Regions from separate parts of the Sporosarcina sp. Y352 genome, predicted to be linked through region 2. Evidence: a T-box and tRNA genes for the amino acid it is inferred to sense, from the RefSeq annotation. Region 2 holds a T-box; the other holds one or more tRNA genes.
What was found. A T-box is a leader RNA that pairs with one kind of tRNA and senses whether it is charged. The one in region 2 lies ahead of leuS (leucine--tRNA ligase), so its partner is inferred to be a tRNA-Leu.
Positions count from the first base shown of each region.

Region 1 (6,348 bases), on a different contig from region 2:
GAGGTACCTATCATGACAGTAATTCTAATTATAGGTGTTTGCTTCGCATTCCTATCTGCAATTTTTACAGGTGGATACGATGATAAGCCTGGTAAAGTTAAGATACCTGGTCAAAGAAAATAATGATTAATACACGGGACATGCCTTCTGGCTGTCCCGTTTTTTCATGCCAGTCCTGGATAATTTTGCTGTCTAAGTGCTTCATAAATAAGAATAGCAGCAGCATTCGACAAGTTGAGTGACCGTATATTATCATTCATTGGAATCCTAAGACATCTATCTTCGTTTTCACGTAAAACGTCATCAGGTAGTCCGCTCGTCTCTTTTCCAAAAACGAAAAATATATCTTGTGAAACATTTGAATAATCAAAGGCAGTATGAGCTTTATCTCCATGCTTCGTCAAAAAATAAAACAGGGCATCGGGATTTTCTGCAAATAGTTCACGGATTCCTTCATGATACGTAATATCTACATGTTCCCAGTAATCGAGCCCCGCCCGTTTCAACATTTTATCATCTGTCGAAAAACCGAGCGGCTTGATAAGATGCAATTTTGTTCCTGTTCCCGCGCATGTCCGTGCAATATTCCCTGTGTTTGCAGGAATGAGCGGTTCAAATAATGCTACATGTATTGCCATTTCAACACTTCCTCCACTTAAACTCTTTCTTTCCAGCTATTTGCCGCCTTTTCTAATTCAGCGCGCACTTCCGGATCTTCCTCTTTCAATAATGCTTCCTTTATAGCTACATGTCCTTCTTCCAAACCAATTCGACCAAGTGCCCAAGCAATCGTACCACGAATGACGGGCCTTGGATCATTCTCTAGCATACTGATTAATTCAGGGACCGCAGACTCCTCCTTGAAATGCGCGAGTGCAATGATTGCATTTCGTTGAATCGGATTTTTTCCGCGCCAAGATCCTGATACATGGCCAAACTTCTCTTTAAATTCACGATTCGACAACTTAAGAATCGGCTGAAGAAGTGGCTTAGCCAGTTCAGGGTCCGGTTGGAAAGCGTGCTGATGCAAATTATGCTTTCCTTTATTTTTCGGACATACCGTTTGACATGTATCACACCCGTACACTCGATTACCAAACTCCATCCGAAATTCTTCCGGGATTGGGAGTTTCGACTGTGTTAGGAAAGCAATGCAACGCTGCGCATTTAACTGCCCTCCTTGAATCAAAGCACCGGTTGGACATACGTCAAGACAGAGTCTACATTCCCCGCATTCATCTTCCATCGGAACGTCTGGCGCAAACGGGATATTCGTGATCATTTCACCTAGGTATACATATGAACCAAACTCAGGTGTAATAATTGAACAGTTTTTTGCAGACCATCCGATACCCGCCCGTTCCGCAACTGCACGATCAGATAGTTCCCCAGTATCGACCATAGATCTTACTCTAGCGGTGGGTACTTGTCCCAATATAAATTCTTCAAGAAGTTTCAACTTCTCCCGTAAAACCGTATGATAATCCGTGCCCCAGGATGCACGGCAAAAGATTCCCCGTCTTTCCCCTTTTTTCCCTTTCGGTGAATCAGCCATTTTAGATGGATACGCTATAGCTATTGAAATGATACTCTCTGCTTGATCTAGCAGAAGTCCAGGTTCAGTCCTTTTGTCTAAATCTTTTTCCTCAAAACCCGACTGAAAGCCAAGTTCTTGCTGGCGCTTCAAGCGGTTTTTCAATTCACGAAATGGTGCAGCTGTTGTAAAACCGACTTTATCAATCCCAATCGACTCCGCATAAGCCCTCACTAACTGTTGCACTTGAACAGCATTCACACTGTATCACCTCCACTATGCTACTATTGAATTAAACTATATAAAGGGTGAATTTATTGAATATTGAATTGGCTAAAAACCTATTAGAAGCCGTGCCCGATTTAAAATTGGGCATTAACCATTATACCAAAATTACAGTGTCAGAATCGCCTCAAATGTTAAAAGGAAAATTGCAATTATTCCAAGAGCAACTTTTCTTTGAACTTGAGGATAAATCTATTACTGATTTACCCGCTATTAAGGAATGGCGTACGATATGGAAAACACTTGGCGCGGATCCAAATCGCTACCGCAATTCTTCAGAAGCACTTATGCGTCGGATCAAACAGGAAAACTTCATTAACCCATTCCATAATGCCGTCGACTTAAACAACTTCTTATCCTTGCAGCATTCAATTCCAATGGGCATCTATGATTTCCAAAAAATCGTCGGTGATGTATTGGTTACGACAGGTACCAACGATGATGGATATGATGGGCTAAATGGCCGTTTCAATTCGTTAAAAGACATTATACTCTTGAAAGATGATTATAGCTCATTTGGAAGTCCCTATGTCGATTCAATCCGAACAGCAGTAACTGAAGAAACGACTGAAGCAATGCATATCTACTTTCTACGCCCATCCATGGATGCGGCTAAAGCTTTTGAACTGACGAGAGCATGTGGAAATATGTTCACAAGCCTTAGCGGCGGAGACGTTCGTTCTTATGTTTTACATAAGGAACAGACATCTATTGAAGTAGGCTGATAGTGTTTATAATTGAGGGGAATGAACCGAAAAGCTACCAAGCTAACTGCAATGGTCAACCCCAATGTAGTATAATCTGATCTCCCATAATGGAAATCGCCCCTTCCGCATCGACGGAAAGGAGCGATTTTTTTAGCTTCAATTTTTGAATGGCTTTGTTTTCTCACCATCGATGAGTAATGTCCAGGTGCCATGCTCTGGTAATTTTAAATTCCCTTGATAGTGATAAATAAATGAACCCGCTCCAATATAGCTGCCGCCTTGGGCAAAAACATGTTCAGACACTATACTTCCTTTCTTATTCAGTAACTTCACTTCTATTTCCTTCCCACTATCCACTGAACTTTCAATTGTGATTTCAGTCTCCTCACCTACTTTAAGTTCCATTGGTTGATTAATCAAAGTATAATGTTCGGTCTTTGGAAATGGTGGAAGGACTTCAATTGTGAATTCCTCTAGTAATTGATCATTCACAAGGAAGGAAAGTTGCCATTCACCCTCTGTCGGAAATGGTGGAAAACTAGTCAATATCTGTTGAATATCTTCAGCAAATAGAAACCCATCAAAAATCCCTTCAGACATTGTAATCTTTTTATTGTAAGTATTTCTAGCTTCAACTGTGTAATTTTCACCTGCGAGTTCTGACGCATCCCCCCAAAAGTAGAGCATCATCTTTGCTCCTCTTCTAGCATCTTCTGCAACAAATTTCTCGTTAAATAACATTCCCACCTTACCTTCAATTCCAGTCACTTGATAATTACTATCTGCTAAGTTGAAGGTTTCCGCTTCTCCCGATGTAAATTCGACTTGAGGCTGAAACGACTGTCTCAGTTCATAAAACCAATTATTTGATAGGGCAAGAACAAATACAGTCGCACATAGTAAAGTGAATACAATGATAGGGTTAACAAATTGTGCTCTCTTTCTAGATTTCGTCCTCCTTTTCAAAGCCAGGCTGACTCTTTCTTTCTGTTCTACATTCAATGTGTATTTAGGTAGGTTTTTCAGATTTTCTTGTAAGTTCTCCACCCTCTTCATTAGCATAGCCCTCCTCCACAAGTATTTCCCTTAGTCTCTTTAACGCTCGATGAAACGTGACATTCACTTGATTCACATTACTTTTCAGTATTTCACTCACTTCTTTAGGCGTTAGCTCTAATATGCCCCTAAGTATTACCACTTCTTTATATCGCGGAGAAAGTTGATGAATTGCTTTGTATAATTGGATAATCTCCTGGTTCTGAATTGTTTGGTCTTCCAATTCATTTGAATGTCTTTGCACACGGAAAAATAAGTATTTGATTTTCCCCCATACTTTCCTTCTGCGATATTCATCGACGACCTTGTTCCTTGCGATTGAAATCAACCACGTTTTCGGATGGGATTGATTTTTGAAGCTAGACATCTTTTTCATAGCAATCATGAAGGTCTCTTGTACAAGGTCCTCGACGTCCAGTGAACCTGTATAGTAAGTTAGGAAACTCGTGATATCCCTTTCGTACAGTCGAAACCACTCCTCGATTTTATGGTTCGTCACACAATCTCCCCCCCTTTAGTTATTAGACGATTTATTATGTAAATTATTACAGATAAATAAGAAGACATGTTACTTCAAAGGTTAGAATGAAACTTCGCCTATTTCTTCCCCCAAAAAACTCCCTTTACCAATTTAAAAAAAGTTTTGGTAAAAGGAGTTTTTTCACTATATTAGTTTAAATATTGAATCCGGTTAATAGCCTGAGCGTAGGTGCCCTAAAAGGTCTAGTCGAAGCGGGTTGGAAGGAATTCTTGATTTCAATTTATATAGTAGATAAATTCAATACTTATTTATTAAGTCACCTTTTCGTGACGAAACACCCGTTACTCACTTTCTGCAATATCCTTCAGTGCTATAGCCCGACTCATGATAAAATTCTTCATATAGCTTTCCAAGAACAACTTATCTGCTATAACACCAATCAGTCCAAAAGGTGATGTATATTGAAATCTGTCAATCATCAGAGTGCCATTATCCTTTTCAATAAACTCATGAATATGTGTGAAAGAGTGAAAGGCGCCTTTCACCATTATATCTTCAAACAGATAGGGTCTATTCATTACTGTTATTTTTGCAGTCAGCCTTTGCTTTATACCGAAATGAACAGCTTCCCATGTGACAACATCCCCAGCCGACAATAAACCTGTCGTAATGCCACCCACGGCTTTCTCTTTCGTACTTTCTGTTGTACGAGTATGAATATCCACATCACGTGTAAGATCAAAGCAGCGTTCAATAGGGGCATGAATAAACTGCTGATGTTCTATTAAAGGCATATTGATTCCTCCACCCGATTTTCTTTCAATCACTTTAGAAAAACCATACCACAGTAGTTAAAAGTAAGCATAAAAAAACACAACCGAAGTTGTGTTTTTTCCATATGATACCCGAGGCCGGACTTGAACCGGCACGCCTCGCGGCATCGCATTTTGAGTGCGACGTGTCTGCCATTCCACCACTCGGGCATAGTAATATTCATTTTCCATACTGTAGTAATAAAATATGGAGGCGGCAACCGGAATCGAACCGGTGGTAAGGGTGTTGCAGACCCATGCCTTACCGCTTGGCTATGCCGCCGTAGAAATTGGAGCGGAAGACGGGATTCGAACCCGCGACCCCGACCTTGGCAAGGTCGTATTCTACCACTGAACTACTTCCGCAAAACTGGGGTAGCTGGATTCGAACCAACGAGTAACGGAGTCAAAGTCCGTTGCCTTACCGCTTGGCTATACCCCAAAAAGATAAATGGGGCGACTGAAGGGAATCGAACCCTCGAGTGTCGGAACCACAATCCGATGTGTTAACCACTTCACCACAATCGCCATGATATCTCATTTGAATTGAAAAAATATAAAAATGGGGCGGCTGAAGGGAATCGAACCCTCGAGTGTCGGAACCACAATCCGATGTGTTAACCACTTCACCACAACCGCCATGACGTTTAATTTGATTTGAGAAAGTGTAAAAAATGGGGCGACTGAAGGGGATCGAACCCTCGAATGTCGGAACCACAATCCGATGTGTTAACCACTTCACCACAATCGCCAAAATAATAAGTTGAATTAAAAAAATGGCAGGGGCAGTAGGAATCGAACCCACATCAAAGGTTTTGGAGACCTCTATTCTACCGTTAAACTATGCCCCTAAATGGAAATTCATTTCAACACATAATTCATGTTAAAAAAAGTTGGTGGTGGGGGGCGGATTCGAACCGCCGAACCCGTAGGGAGCGGATTTACAGTCCGCCGCGTTTAGCCACTTCGCTACCCCACCACAATAGGTGTATATGGTGCCGGAGAAAGGACTTGAACCCTCAACCTACTGATTACAAGTCAGTTGCTCTACCAGTTGAGCTACTCCGGCATATTAAGTTAAATGGTGGCTCAGGACGGAATCGAACCGCCGACACAAGGATTTTCAGTCCTTTGCTCTACCGACTGAGCTACTGAGCCACATGTTTGGCTTTTGTTAAGCTATGCACCTTTATGTCTAATTCAATCATTCGGTCAGTCACGTAACTACATACGTTCTATCCTATATTCGATTGCTTCAACTATCTGCTTGCTTATTCTAAACCTTTAATATAAAAAATGGCGGTCCCGACCGGGATCGAACCGGCGATCTCCTGCGTGACAGGCAGGCATGTTAACCGCTACACCACGGGACCATTTGGTTGCGGGGGCAGGATTTGAACCTGCGACCTTCGGGTTATGAGCCCGACGAGATACCACTTCTCCACCCCGCGACAACAATATAAAATATCAATA
Region 1 is NZ_JBXCJE010000018.1:786-7,133, reverse strand. Features, by position in the region: gene trmL (tRNA (uridine(34)/cytosine(34)/5-carboxymethylaminomethyluridine(34)-2'-O)-methyltransferase TrmL) at 165-638, opposite strand; gene queG (tRNA epoxyqueuosine(34) reductase QueG) at 656-1,795, opposite strand; gene AC1TO6_RS19370 (B3/B4 domain-containing protein) at 1,843-2,544, shown strand; gene AC1TO6_RS19365 (hypothetical protein) at 2,683-3,582, opposite strand; gene AC1TO6_RS19360 (RNA polymerase sigma factor) at 3,536-4,081, opposite strand; gene AC1TO6_RS19355 (SRPBCC family protein) at 4,405-4,857, opposite strand; tRNA gene AC1TO6_RS19350 (tRNA-Leu) at 4,966-5,046, opposite strand; tRNA gene AC1TO6_RS19345 (tRNA-Cys) at 5,085-5,158, opposite strand; tRNA gene AC1TO6_RS19340 (tRNA-Gly) at 5,167-5,241, opposite strand; tRNA gene AC1TO6_RS19335 (tRNA-Gln) at 5,246-5,317, opposite strand; tRNA gene AC1TO6_RS19330 (tRNA-His) at 5,328-5,403, opposite strand; tRNA gene AC1TO6_RS19325 (tRNA-His) at 5,439-5,514, opposite strand; tRNA gene AC1TO6_RS19320 (tRNA-His) at 5,551-5,626, opposite strand; tRNA gene AC1TO6_RS19315 (tRNA-Trp) at 5,653-5,726, opposite strand; tRNA gene AC1TO6_RS19310 (tRNA-Tyr) at 5,770-5,854, opposite strand; tRNA gene AC1TO6_RS19305 (tRNA-Thr) at 5,869-5,944, opposite strand; tRNA gene AC1TO6_RS19300 (tRNA-Phe) at 5,958-6,033, opposite strand; tRNA gene AC1TO6_RS19295 (tRNA-Asp) at 6,173-6,248, opposite strand; tRNA gene AC1TO6_RS19290 (tRNA-Met) at 6,252-6,326, opposite strand.
Region 1: it encodes a tRNA-Leu, which carries the amino acid that the T-box ahead of leuS (leucine--tRNA ligase) is inferred to sense. The anticodon was not compared.

Region 2 (6,348 bases):
CATATCGTAATCTTCAAGTGGTAAACCATTAATGATATGGGTACATACCCTGATGCCATGTTTACGCAGTTTCTCGACACCTTCTACGTATGATTTGAAATCATGAGCTCGATTGACAAGATTTGCGGTCTTTTCATGGACGGTTTGAAGTCCTAGTTCAACCCACAAATAAGTACGTTCATTCAGTTCTGCCAAATACTCCACAACATCATCGGGCAAGCAATCTGGACGCGTCGCGATTGACAATGCGACAACACCTTCTTGCGCCAATGCTGCTTCAAACTTCTCTTTTAACTTAGGGAGTGGAGCGTGTGTATTTGTATACGCCTGAAAATAAGCCATGTATTTGCCGTCTTTCCATTTCTTATGCATTCTTTCACTAATCTCTGCAAATTGGACCTCGATTGGGTCAACACGATCTCCGGCAAAATCACCAGAACCTGCAACGCTGCAAAATGTACAGCCACCGAAAGCGACCGTACCATCTCGGTTGGGGCAATCAAAACCTGCATCAAGTGCAACTTTCATCACTTTAAATCCGAATTCATCCTTTAAGTGTCGTGACCATGTATGATATCGTTTCCCTTCAGTAGGGAATGGTAAGTTCAATTTATTCACTTCATTCACTCCTCTAACAGTTGATTATATCATGGTTTTACATTGTAGTAACATTTGAATTATGGAACATAAGGTGTTTGTCTTGTCGGAATATAAAGAAAGTCATTAGCTTCAGTTGCTTTGAGTGTGAACAGAGGCGGTCTGTTTATCTAAAAAGTATGGCATCTCATTATTGGGATGTTTATTAACGTCATCGAAAATTCACTTTTATTAAATTTAGAAATGATTAATACCATTATGATTAGATGCTTTCATTGCAAGATCTTCTATAGAATGATTTAATTGAAGGGATAGATAATTGTGACTTAATTAGCAATATTTAAAAGGGGGATGTAAAATGAAACCGATTTATAAGTCAGCAAAAGATGCTGTTGCACAGGTAGAGGATGGCGCAACATTAATGGTTGGTGGATTTGGGCTCGTAGGGATTCCTGAACAGCTCATTTTAGCACTAGTTGAAAAAGGCGTAAAAGACCTTACTGTCATTTCAAATAACTGTGGAGTCGATGAATGGGGACTTGGACTTCTACTAAAGAATAAACAGATTAAGAAAATGATTGGCTCATATGTGGGAGAAAATAAAGAATTTGAACGACAAGTGCTTTCCGGTGAAATTGAAGTCGAGTTAACGCCCCAAGGAACGTTAGCCGAAAAAATCCGTGCAGGCGGAGCTGGTATTCCGGCATTTTTCACGCCGGCCGGTGTTGGTACATTGGTAGCTGAAGGAAAAGAAGTTCGGATTTACGATGGCAAAGAATATGTCCTAGAAGAAGCGTTGCGCGCAGACTTTTCACTTGTCCGTGCAGCAACAGCCGATCAATTTGGTAATCTGATTTACAATAAAACAGCACAAAACTTTAATCCGATGATGGCGGCAGCAGGGAAGTTCACGATTGCTGAAGTAGAGGAAATCGTTGAAACGGGAGATTTAGATCCTGCAGCAATTCATACACCGAGTATCTATGTGCAAGGACTTCTACAAGCTAAACAGGAAAAACGAATTGAGCGTCTGACGACTCGCTAATGAAAGGGGAATGTGTGATATGGGAGAAGTGAATGTAAGGGAAAGAATTGCTAGACGGGCTGAAAAGGAAATCGAAGATGGGAACTATGTCAATCTTGGAATAGGTATGCCAACGCTTGTCGCAAACTATATTTCGCCGGACAAAACAGTCGTGCTTCAATCAGAAAATGGACTACTGGGTATCGGACCTTATCCGAGCTCCGATGAAGTCGATCCGGACCTGATTAACGCAGGAAAAGAGACGGTCACATCAATTCCAGGTTCTGCATACTTTAACAGTGCAGAATCGTTTGCGATGATTCGCGGAGGACATGTCGATGTTGCCATTCTAGGTGCCATGGAGGTTTCCGAAAATGGAGACCTCGCCAACTGGATGATTCCTGGTAAAATGATTAAAGGAATGGGAGGCGCGATGGATCTCGTTCATGGCGCTCGCAAAATAATCGTTATAATGGACCACGTTGCAAAGGATGGCTCTGCAAAAATTAAAAAAGAGTGCTCGCTACCGTTAACAGGGAAAGCAGTCGTTCATAAAATAATTACAGAACGTGCTTTAATAAATGTGACTCCTGAAGGACTTGAGTTGAAAGAAGTGTTTGAGGATTTTACAATTCAAGAAGTTATCGATTCGACGGAAGCTGAATTAATTGTAAAAGACGTTATTGAAGGCGTGAAATGAAGGTTGTTAAAGTGCCACAATTCGGGTAAACTAGAAGCAATAGCTTTGGCGTAGATGAGGAATAGTAATCTTTGCTGTCGATTTTAGAGAGCAGGCGGTTGGTGAAAGCCTGTACGATGGAGATGAACTCGCCTCGGAGCCTGCATTGGTGAACTACTAAACAGTAAATCAGTAACCCGTGCCGTTGTCCGCGTTAAGGAATCAAGTTGGGCGGTTTTTCCGTCAATTTGGGTGGCACCGCGGGAATCTATAGTACTCTCGTCCCTTATCTTTTTAAGGGACGGGAGTTTTTTATTTTCATTCAGCCGGTGTTCATGCACCGGCTGAATGAAAATAAAGCCTCCGGCGGATGTCACAGATTTTGAAGGGAGTTAAGAGGGCAGTCTAATTTCGCGACGTCCTGTCGCAACGACTGCATGACCTACATCCTGTAGGCCTCAAGCTCGATTCAAAATCTGGACGCAATTACGCCGAGGCGCAATTGATTTAAATAGGAGGAATTGTAAATGAGTTATAATCACGGACAAATTGAAAAGAAATGGCAACAGCACTGGAAGGACAATAAAACATTTAAAATGATGGATGATCCATCAAAACCGAAGTTCTTTGCGTTAGATATGTTTCCATATCCATCGGGGGCGGGTCTCCATGTTGGGCATCCCCTAGGCTATATCGCGACAGACATTTTAAGTTCATTCAAACGGAAGCAGGGCTATAATGTCCTTCATCCGATGGGCTGGGATGCCTTTGGACTTCCGGCCGAGCAATATGCGCTTGATACAGGAAATGATCCCGCTGAATTTACAGCGAAGAATATAGCGACGTTCAAACGTCAAATGAATGATCTCGGATTTTCATACGATTGGGACCGTGAAATTAATACAACGGATCCATCTTATTATAAATGGACGCAATGGATTTTCATCCAACTTTACAACAAGGGCTTGGCTTATGTTGATGAAGTAGCTGTTAACTGGTGCCCAGCACTAGGTACGGTTTTAGCGAATGAAGAAGTGATTGACGGCAAGTCAGAACGTGGCGGTCATCCAGTCGAGCGACGTCCGATGCGCCAATGGGTACTGCGTATTACAAATTACGCAGATCGTCTTCTTGAAGATTTGGATGAACTGGACTGGCCGGAAAGCTTGAAGGATATGCAACGTAACTGGATTGGTCGTTCAGAAGGGGCGCAGCTGACGTTCGAAATTGATGGAATTGATCTGACGTTTGAAGCATTTACAACACGTCCGGATACGATTTTTGGTGCGACATATGCAGTGCTTGCACCAGAATTAAAATTGGTTGAACAAGTGACTACTGCAGAACAGAAAGATGCAGTCGAAAAATATCTAAATGAAGTGAAAATGAAAAGTGATCTTGAACGAACAGATCTTGCGAAAGAAAAAACTGGTGTCTTTACGGGGGCTTACGCAATCAACCCTGCAAGCGGTGAAAAAATGCCAATCTGGATCGCTGATTATGTTCTTGCGACTTACGGAACGGGTGCAATCATGGCGGTTCCTGCACATGATGAGCGTGACTATGAGTTCGCAAAAGAATTTGACCTTCCAATCATTGAAGTTGTAGCAGGCGGCGACGTTTCTGCAGAAGCGTATGTTGGAGATGGCAAACATGTCAATTCAGGTTTCCTTGACGGATTAGGGAAAGATGAAGCAATTGAAAAAGCCATCGCTTGGTTTGTTGAAAATGGCAAAGGCGACAAGAAGATTACATTCCGTCTTCGTGACTGGCTGTTCTCAAGACAACGCTACTGGGGCGAGCCGATTCCAATTATCCACTGGGAAGATGGCACGATGACACCTGTTGAAGAAGCGGATTTACCACTCGTATTACCGGTAACGGATAATATCAAACCAAGTGGAACGGGTGAGTCTCCACTTGCAAACATCGAGGAATGGATAAATGTGACACATCCTGAAACAGGTATGAAAGGTCGCCGCGAAACGAATACGATGCCGCAATGGGCGGGAAGTTGCTGGTATTACTTGCGTTACATCGATCCGGATAACGATGAGATGATCATCGACCCTGAACTTGCGAAACGTTGGTTGCCTGTAGATATCTACGTAGGTGGCGCAGAACACGCGGTTCTACATCTGCTTTACGCACGCTTCTGGCATAAAGTACTTTACGATATCGGTGTTGTACACACGAAAGAGCCATTCCAGAAGTTGTTCAACCAAGGAATGATTCTTGGTGAAGGCAATGAGAAAATGTCGAAATCTAAAGGCAATGTTGTCAATCCTGATGATATTGTTCATTCACACGGGGCAGATTCACTACGTCTTTATGAAATGTTTATGGGACCTTTAGAAGGTTCAAAAGCATGGACGACAAATGGTCTCGATGGTGCTCGTCGATTCCTTGACCGAATCTGGCGCTTGTTTGTCAATGAAGATGGATCTCTAAGTACGAAAATTGGTGGAAAAACAGGTGGGGCACTTGAAAAGGTCTACCATCAAACAGTGAAAAAGGTGACGGAAGACTTTGAGGGAATGCGTAATAATACTGCGATTTCTCAGTTGATGGTTTTCATAAACGAAGGCTATAAAACAGATACAATTCCAAAAGAATATGTAGAAGGTTTCGTGAAAATGATTTCTCCAGTGGTACCCCATCTTGCAGAAGAGCTATGGGAGAAGTTGGGCCATACGGAGACGATGACGTATGAAACTTGGCCAACATATGACGAATCGAAGCTTGTCGATGATACTGTCGAAATGGCTGTTCAAATTAATGGGAAAGTGCGTGCTAAAATCATCGTATCGAAAGATGTTACGAAGGATGAGCTTGAAAAGCTTGCACTGGAAGATGAACATGTGAAAACACTTCTTGAAGGCAAAGAAGTGAAGAAAGTCATCGCGATTCCAGGAAGACTTATTAATATTGTTGCAGTAGGATAAAGAAAGAAAATCTGCCGAAAGAGATGTATCTCTTCCGGCGGATTTTTTTAGTTGGGTTTCTTGAATCTGGCGTATAGTTTTTCTATTCTCAATGTTTATAAATCAGTCGCGTGCTGTCCTGCATTCATGCCCGCAATCCTGCCGGTAACAAGTGCAGAAGTGATGTTATAACCGCCTGTATAGCCGTGAATATCCAAAATTTCACCGCAGAAGTAGAGTCCTTCTTTCTTGCGGGAACCAAACGTTTTTGGAACGATTTCTTTGACAGAGACCCCACCGCCTGTGACGAATGCTTTTTCAATTGGTTGAGTACCATTGACGTTCATTGAAAAAGCCTTTAATAATTTTGTCAAAGTACGAATTTTTTCTACTTGCATCTGGGCTCCGGTTTCAGCTGGGTCAATTCCCGCCCGGTCGAATAAAAACAGCATCCAGCGTTCAGGTACAATTCCTTTTAACACATTCTTCACGGCTTTCGTTGAATCCGTTTTTAATGATGTGTTGAGCAGTTGGAAAACTTTTTCTTCATTCAGTGTAGGCATTGAGTCGATTCTCATTTCAACGGGCTTGTTGCCGTTTTTCATCCGTTCTTTCACAACGAATTGACTGCATCGTAAAATCGCAGGACCGCTTAAGCCGAAATGGGTGAACAACATGTCCATTTGATGCGTGATAAGGTTCTTGCCTTTGGCGTTTAGGACGGATACCGCCACGTCACGAAGCGCAAGACCTTGTAGATCCTTTGAGACAATGAAAGGTTCATTTGATAGTAAAGGAACTTCTGTTGGATAAAGTTCTGTCACGGTATGGCCGGCTTTTTCCGCCCATGGATAGCCGTCGCCTGTTGAACCGGTTTGAGGAACCGCTTTTCCACCGACCGCTACAACAACAGCATGCGAGCGGATTTCCTCGCCAGAATCGAGTCTGACACCAAGAATTTGTTCTTCATTCATCAAAAGTTTTTTTACGCGCGTTTCTAATCTCACTTCAACATTTAAACGATCCATTTCTTCAAGCAATGCATTGACAACATCCTTTGCTTTATTCGAAACGGGGAACATTCTACCGTGATCTTCTTCTTTCAATGCAACGCCAAGACCCTC
Region 2 is NZ_JBXCJE010000001.1:291,627-297,974, reverse strand. Features, by position in the region: gene mnmL (tRNA modification radical SAM protein MnmL/YtqA) at 1-618, opposite strand, end outside; gene AC1TO6_RS01570 (CoA transferase subunit A) at 956-1,642, shown strand; gene AC1TO6_RS01565 (3-oxoacid CoA-transferase subunit B) at 1,662-2,321, shown strand; T-box leader at 2,364-2,590, shown strand; gene leuS (leucine--tRNA ligase) at 2,828-5,245, shown strand; gene AC1TO6_RS01555 (BaiN/RdsA family NAD(P)/FAD-dependent oxidoreductase) at 5,341-6,348, opposite strand, start outside.